2 linked regions of the Azoarcus olearius genome follow. The main gene of each other region encodes a partner of the protein of the gene in region 2 in a complex. Links are inferred from orthologs where the notes say so. Each region holds a gene or a part of one and is shown on either strand. Other genes may lie near its edges.

Region 1 (2,887 bases), 2.6 Mb from region 2 along the record:
CGGCTTCGCGCAGCAGCACGAGCGCTTCCGGGCACGCTCGCATCTCGACGTTCCTCGCCGCCAGCATCCGTCCGATGTCGGGCAGGAAACGCGGGGCGACGGCACGGGCCACGAGCAGCGATTCCGTGGTGTTGCAGGTGCCGTAACGCTGGGTCTTGGCGTTCTCTACGATGGGCAGCACCTTCGCCGGGTCGGCATGGTCGTCGACGTACACATGGCAGTTGCCGTCGAGGTGTTTGATGACGGGGACGCGTGCCTCGCTGGAGACTCGCTCGATCAGCCCTTTGCCGCCGCGCGGCACGATCACGTCGACGAATTCGGGCATCGTGATGAGCGCGCCAACCGCAGCCCGGTCCGTCGTTTCCAGCACCTGCACGGCCGTTTGCGGCAGGCCGGCGGCGGCAAGCCCGGTGCGCACGCAGCTTGCAATCGCCTGATTCGAGCGCAGCGCTTCCTTGCCGCCGCGAAGGATCGCGGCGTTGCCGGATTTGAGGCACAGCGCCGCCGCGTCGGCGGTGACGTTGGGCCGCGCCTCGTAGATGATGCCGACCACGCCGAGCGGCACACGCATCTTGCCGACCTGGATGCCGGAAGGGCGGCGCTTGACGTCGGTGATTTCCCCCACCGGGTCGGGGAGTGCCGCAACCTGTTCAAGCCCGGCGGCCATGCCTTCCACGCCCTTGGCGCTCAGCGTCAGGCGGTCGATCAGGGCCTCGTCCAGCCCGGCCGCGCGGGCTTCGGCGAGGTCGGCCGCGTTGGCCGCCAGCAGCGCGTCGCGACTGTCGCGGATGGCTTGCGCCATCGCCACCAGGGCGGAATTCTTGGCATCGGTGGAGGCTGCCGCAAGCGTGCGGGAGGCGGCGCGCGCTTCGCGGCCGACGGTCTGCATGTAGTGCTGGATATCCATCATCGTCACAGGCGGAAAAGCCAAAAAGGGATTAAAGCACTGATCGCGGCGCCCGTGGGCCACGCGCTACATCCGCCGCGGAACGGGTCAGTGACGGCAGAGCCGCAGCGCAAGCTGCAGGAATTCGTCCCACACGTCGCCGTCCGCCAGCCCCTTGATCATCCGGTCGATGCGGGCCGCGTGCATCAGCGCGGCGCGCAGGCGCCCGCCGCCCAGGCGGGCAAGGGCGCGGGTAAGGAGTTGCTTGCGTCGTTCGTCGAAGACGCGTTCGGCCTTGAACAGCGCGGCGAGTGGCTGGCCGGCGTCCTGTCCGGCGCGCAGCAGCGCGAGGCTGCGGGTTTCGTTGGCCAGCGCCCACAGCACCAGCGGAGGCGCCGCGCCCTCGCCGTGCAGGCCTTCGAGCAGACGGGCGCAGCGCGCCGGGTCGCCTTCCAGTACGGCCTGTCGAAGGGTATCGATGTCGTAGCGCGCGACGTTGAGTACGGCTTGCTGGACGTCATCAAGGGTCAGTTGCGCGCCGTGCGGAAACAACAGCCCGAGCTTGAGGATTTCCTGATGTGCCGCGAGCAGGTTGCCTTCCACGTGGTCGGCAATGAAAGCCAGCGCTTCCGCCGGGGCGGTGAGGTGTTGCGCGGCCAGCCGCTGCGCCAGCCACTGAGGAAGGCGTTCGCGTTCCGGCGCGTTTAGCTCGATGACCGTGCCGGCGTCGCCCAATGCCTTGAACCAGCTGGTTTTGCGTGCCTGCCAGTCGAGTTCCGGCAGCGTCACCAGGGTGAGCGTGGCAGCGGGCAGTTGCGCGACATAGCGCTGCAACGCGTCGCCGCCATCGCGCCCCGGCTTGCCGGTGGGAATGCGCAGATCGATGAGCTTGGCGCCGCCAAACAAGGACATGTTGCCGGCGGCGAGTGTCAACGAATCCCAGCGGAAGCCCTGGCCCACCACCAGCGTTTCTCGTTCCGAATAGCCCTGGCGGCGCGCTGCCGCGCGGATTGCGTCGGCGGCTTCGAGCACCAGCAGCGGCTCGTTGCCGTGCAGCACCCAGAGCGGTGCGAGCGGCTTGTCGAGCTGGGCCGCGAGCTGGTCGGGGCGCAAATTCACTGCGGGCGGCGGACCACCGCGAGGCGACGCATCAACTGTTGCACGAGGTCGCTCTGCATGTCGCGGAACAGCAGGTTTTCCTCCTGTTCCTTACCCAGGATCAGCGCGTCGTCGAAGGTGTATTCGCGCCGTGCCAGGATGGCCGTGGGCGGAATCAGCGCGCTGCCGTTCTTGTCCAGCAGCTGGAAGCGCATGCGCTGGGTAAGCTGGTATTCGCGCACCTTGCCGGCGCCGGTCAGGCTCAGGATTTCGCGCTCGCGTTCATTGGCGAGCACCTGCAGCCTGACGTCGGCTTTCGCCGCGTCCTCCACCACGGTCGTGGTGCCGCTGGTGGCGATCTGGCGGCGCAGCAGCGCGCCGAGTTCGGAGAATTCGCTGACGCCGACATGGATGGTGGCGAAGTCGAGCGGTTGCGGGCCGCGCAGGCGGAATCCGCAGCCGGCGAGTGCCGCCGTGGCGCCGGCCGCGGCCAGCAGGGTGAGGGCGCGGCGGCGGGTGAAGGGGGTGGGCATGCGTGCAGTCCTCAAACCACGATATTGACGAGCCGGCCGGGCACGACCACCACCTTCTTCGGCGGCTTGCCTTCCATGAACTTCTGCGCCGCCTCGGAGGCGAGCGCCAGGGCTTCGATGTCGCTCTTGCCGGCGTCCGCGGCGACCTTGACCGAGCCACGCAGCTTGCCGTTGACCTGCAGCATCAGCTCGATCTCGTCCTGCTTGAGCGCGGCTTCCAGGGGTTCCGGCCACGCGGCCTGGACGATGTCGCCGCCGAAGCCGCAGTCCTGCCACAGCGCGTGGGCGATGTGCGGAGTGATCGGCGACAGCAGGCGGACGAGGATGGAGAAGCCTTCCTCGGCGACTTCGGCGTGGGCGGCAGCATCGT
Region 2 (4,375 bases):
CCGAAGAAGTACCAGAAGTTGAAGTTCTTCGGCGCGTAGTATTCGGTCAGATGACCCTTGATCGACGAAGTGAGCGGGAAGCGCTCGTCGACCCAGTTCAGCAAGGCTTGGGATTTGGTCGTCATCGCTTAGGCCTTTCCGTCTTCACCGACGAGGATGGTGGTGTCCGCGACGTACTTGTGCGGAGGAATCTCGAGGTTGTCCGGCGCCGGCATGCTCTTGTAGACGCGACCGGCGAGGTCGAACTGCGAGCCATGACAGGGGCACAGGAAGCCGCCGGGCCAGTCCGCACCGACGCCGCTTTCGGCGCCGACCTTGAACTTGTCGGACGGCGAGCAGCCAAGGTGGGTGCAGATGCCGACCGCGATCAGGTACTCGGGCTTGATCGAGCGATGCTTGTTCTTGGCGTACTCGGGCTGCTGCAGCTTGTCGGACTGCGGATCGCTGACCTTGTCGTCCGTCTTGTCCAGCGACGCCAGCATTTCGGGGGTGCGACGCAGGATCCACACGGGCTTGCCGCGCCATTCCACCGTCATCATCTCGCCCGGGGCGAGTTTGCCCACATCGACCTCGACCGGCGCCCCTGCTGCCTTGGCGCGCTCGGACGGCGTCAGACTGGCAACGAACGGCACCGCCGTGGCCACCGCCGCGACGCCGCCTGCGGCGGACGTCGCCAGCAACAGCGTGCGGCGGCCGTTGTCCATCTTTTGTTCAACGCTCATGACCCTCTTCCCTGAAAGGAAAACCAAAGACCGGATACAAAAAACCTTCGGATTATATCGGAGTCGCTGCAGCAGAGAAAGCGCGAAGTCGGAAAATCCAGTCGGCACAAGGCTTTCAAAGCGATCACCCTGCTTCGATCAGGGGCTAGGAAAGCGCCGCCTGCCGCACTGCAGCACGCGTTCAGAACGCGCGCCGCTCGACCAGCGCCTGGGCAATCGTGCCGGTGTCGGTGTGTTCGAGTTCGCCACCGACGGGCACGCCGCGTGAGATGCGGCTGACCTTGACCCCGCGCGCGCCGAGCAGCGTGGCCACGGTGTGCGCCGTCGCCTCGCCCTCGTTGGTGAAGTTGGTCGCGAGGATGACTTCCTTGACCTCACCGTCGGTCGCACGCGCGATCAGGCGTTCGAGCCCGAGTTCGCGCGGTCCCACGCCGTCGAGTGGCGACAAACGCCCCATCAGCACGTAGTACAGGCCGTTGTAGGACTGGGTCTGCTCGATCATGGCCAGATCGGCGGGCATCTCGACGACACAGAGCGTCGCGGGGTCGCGCCGCGGATTGGCGCAGCGCTGGCAGACCGCCTCTTCGGAGAAGTTGTTGCAGCGCTGGCAATGGCGCAGCACTTCGAGCGCATGGCCGAGCGCCCCCGCCAGCCGCGCCGCGCCGCGCTGGTCGCGCTGCAGCAGGTGGTAGGCCATGCGCTGCGCGGACTTCGGCCCGACGCCAGGCAGGCAGCGCAGCGCGGCGATGAGTTCGTCGAGACTGGAAGGAGGAGAGGACATCGGTACGCGTCGGGCCGCCTCAAGCGCCTCTCCGCCCCCTCGCGGGGCGGCGAACGCATTCGGCGTGGAGACTGTTGATCTCAGAACGGAAGCTTGAACCCCGGCGGCAGGTTGAGGCCGGCCGTGAAGCCCGCCATCTTTTCCTGCGTGGTGGTCTCGACCTTGCGGACCGCGTCGTTGAGCGCCGCCGCGACGAGGTCTTCCAGCATTTCCTTGTCGTCCATCACCGCGTCGTCGATGCTGACGCGCCGCACGTCGTACTTGCAGGTCATCACCACCTTGACGACGCCTGCGCCGGCCTGACCCTCGACCTCGACGCTGGCGAGCTGGTCCTGCATCTTCTTCATGTTGTCCTGCATCTGCTGGGCCTGCTTCATCAGGCCGGCAATACCGCCTTTCATCATGATCATGTTCTCCGCTGGGAAGGAAGGGATGGGTTAGCCGTGGGGGCAGGCCTAGAGCGGCCGTACCGTGTCTTCGAGCAGCGTGGCATCGAAGCGCTCGATCAATTCACGCACGAAGGGGTCGCATTCGAGCGCCGCGACCGCTTCGGCGTGGCGCTGCCGACGCTCGATTTCGTCGCGTTGGGCGGGCGTCTCACCCTCGATGGTACCGATGACGATCCGGACCCGGAGCGTGCGCCCCAACGCGGCGCCGAGTTGTTCCTGCAACCGCTCGGGCGCGCTGCGGTTGATATCGAGCAGATGGCGATGGGTGGCCGACAGGCGCAGCTCGAGCTGCTCGCCATCCAGCCCCACCCACTCGCAGTGCTGCGCCAGCTCCCGCAGCATGCCGGTCAGCCCGAGGGCACGTACCAAGGACCGCCAGTCGCCCGCCGCCAGCGCCTGCGGGGCTGCCAGCACGGCGTCCCCGGGTGCTTCGTCCGCGGCGGGTGCTACCGCCGGCGCCGTAGAGGGTCTGACGACCGCAAGCGGGGCCGGACGCGGCGGCGCGTCGTTCAATTCCTCGTCGAAGCGCTCGGCACCGCCCGCTGCGGCCCTGTCACCCTCGTCCCACTGCGCTTCCGGGGGCAGCTCCTCCCACGGCGGAACGTCGCCCGCCGGCGGGGAAACCGCCGGCCCCTCGGGCGGCGCCACCGGCGCTGCGGGCGCAGGAGGCGCGGCGGAGGAAGACGGTGCCTGCGGCACAGGCGCGGCCGACACAGGGGCCGGGGCGGCCGTCGTCGCCGCGGGCGGAACGGGCCGGTTCGTCGCCGCGACCGCATTTGGCGGCATCCCGGCGCCGGCGCTTTGCATCTGGGGCGTCACCGCGGCGGGAGCCGGCGCCCGCGCCGGCAGCGGCCGGCGCTCGCCCCCCGCGCCCCCGTCCGCGCCGGTCGGCGTGCTTCCCAAGGCCGGCGGCTGCTCCGGGCGGAACGCGTGCAGACGCAGCAGCGTCATCGTGAAGCCGGTGTATTCGTCCGGCGCCAACGGCAGCTCTTCCCGGCCATGGATCGCAATCTGGTAGGCGAGCTGCAGAAACTCGGCGTCGAAGGCCGCGGCGTGGACTTCGACCCGGCTTCGTTCGAGCGGGTCGGTAATCGCTGCCGGCGCAAACTGATAGAGCGCGACCCGGTGCAGCAGTGAAGCCAGCGCCTGCAGCGCGGCGTCGAACGAGAGGCTGCGCGCCTCCATGCCGTCGGCCACGGCGAGCAGCGCCGCCATGTCGGCTGCGGCGAGCGCCTCCAGCACGGCGTGCAGGTGATCATCACCGACGGTGCCGAGCATGTGCGTGACCTGCTCTTCAGCCACCTTGCCGGCGCCGTGAGCGATCGCCTGATCGAGCAGCGAAAGGGCATCGCGCATCGAGCCGTTGGCCGCTTTGGCGATATGCCGCAGCGCGGGCGGCTCGAACGGTACCGCCTCGGCGGTCAGGACGCGGTCCAGGTGCTCGACGATATGCCCCTGCGGCATCTGCTTGAGGTTGAACTGCAGGCAGCGTGACAGCACCGTCACCGGGATCTTCTGCGGATCGGTGGTGGCGAGGATGAACTTGACGTGCTCCGGCGGCTCTTCGAGGGTCTTCAGCATCGCGTTGAACGCATGCCCGGTGAGCATGTGCACTTCGTCGATCATGTAGACCTTGTAGCGGCCCTGCACCGGCGCGTATACCGCCTTGTCGAGCAACGCGGCCATGTCTTCCACCCCCCGGTTGGAGGCGGCATCCATTTCCACGTAGTCGGGGAAGCGGTCCGCATCGATCGCCCGGCAGGCTTCGCACTGGCCGCAGGGCTCCGCCGTCACGCCGGTTTCGCAGTTGAGCGCTTTAGCCAGGATGCGGCTGATGGTGGTCTTGCCCACCCCGCGCGTACCGGTGAACAGGTAGGCGTGGTGCAGGCGGCCGGTGGCGAGCGCGTGGCTCAGCGCACGGACGACGTGCTCCTGACCGACCAGCGTGCCGAAGGATTTCGGCCGCCATTTGCGTGCAAGGACCTGGTAGCTCATGGGTGGGGATTCTAGCAGAGCCCCCCTGCCCGTTCCCGGCGCGCTCCGCCGATGATTCGAATTGCCAATCGGCGCGATTGGCTCAATCCATTTGGTCTATCTCCGGTCGCTGCCTATCCTTCAGTCGTCGGCTCCGCGCCGCCTCAGGGGAGAACGCAATGGAACACCTAGCCGAAGAAGTTCGCGCGTGGATCGACACACTGTGCGCCGTTTGCGCGGAAATCGCCGAAGTGTCTTGACCCGGGTGTACGCCGTCGCCCGCCCGGGCCGGACGACGCGCTTGCGCTAGAGGAGCGTGCATGAACTCTGCCGATACAGACCGCGCCGCCTCCCGCCCCGTGGCGCCCCCTGCGTACTCCCGCGCCCACCGTGGCACCGCGGCCCGGCGCGGGGGCGACGATGGCGCGCGGCGCGCCTTCGCCGAACTC

The links.
Region 1: the proteins of dnaX (region 2) and holA are in contact, whole or in part, in a cryo-EM structure (PDB 8GIZ), measured with the Escherichia coli proteins. The link is inferred for Azoarcus olearius from one-to-one orthologs.

Annotation. Positions count from the first base shown.
Region 1 is NZ_CP016210.1:3,624,037-3,626,923, reverse strand. It holds holA (DNA polymerase III subunit delta), read right to left. Parts: upstream 2,006-2,887; coding sequence 995-2,005; downstream 1-994. Other genes in the region: leuS (leucine--tRNA ligase), read right to left, coding at 2,529-2,887; dqs_RS16535 (LPS-assembly lipoprotein LptE), read right to left, coding at 2,002-2,517; dqs_RS16545 (glutamate-5-semialdehyde dehydrogenase), read right to left, coding at 1-907. UniProt on the Escherichia coli protein: Part of the beta sliding clamp loading complex, which hydrolyzes ATP to load the beta clamp onto primed DNA to form the DNA replication pre-initiation complex.
Region 2 is NZ_CP016210.1:1,068,546-1,072,920, reverse strand. The notes cover bases 1,454-4,375. They hold dnaX (DNA polymerase III subunit gamma/tau), read right to left. Parts: upstream 3,948-4,375; coding sequence 1,959-3,947; downstream 1,454-1,958. Other genes in these bases: cfa (cyclopropane fatty acyl phospholipid synthase), read left to right, coding at 4,247-4,375; dqs_RS05090 (YbaB/EbfC family nucleoid-associated protein), read right to left, coding at 1,584-1,907; recR (recombination mediator RecR), read right to left, coding at 1,454-1,503. In the rest of the region: dqs_RS05105 (cytochrome b), read right to left, coding at 1-125; petA (ubiquinol-cytochrome c reductase iron-sulfur subunit), read right to left, coding at 129-722; more of recR, read right to left, coding at 904-1,453. UniProt on the Escherichia coli protein: Part of the beta sliding clamp loading complex, which hydrolyzes ATP to load the beta clamp onto primed DNA to form the DNA replication pre-initiation complex.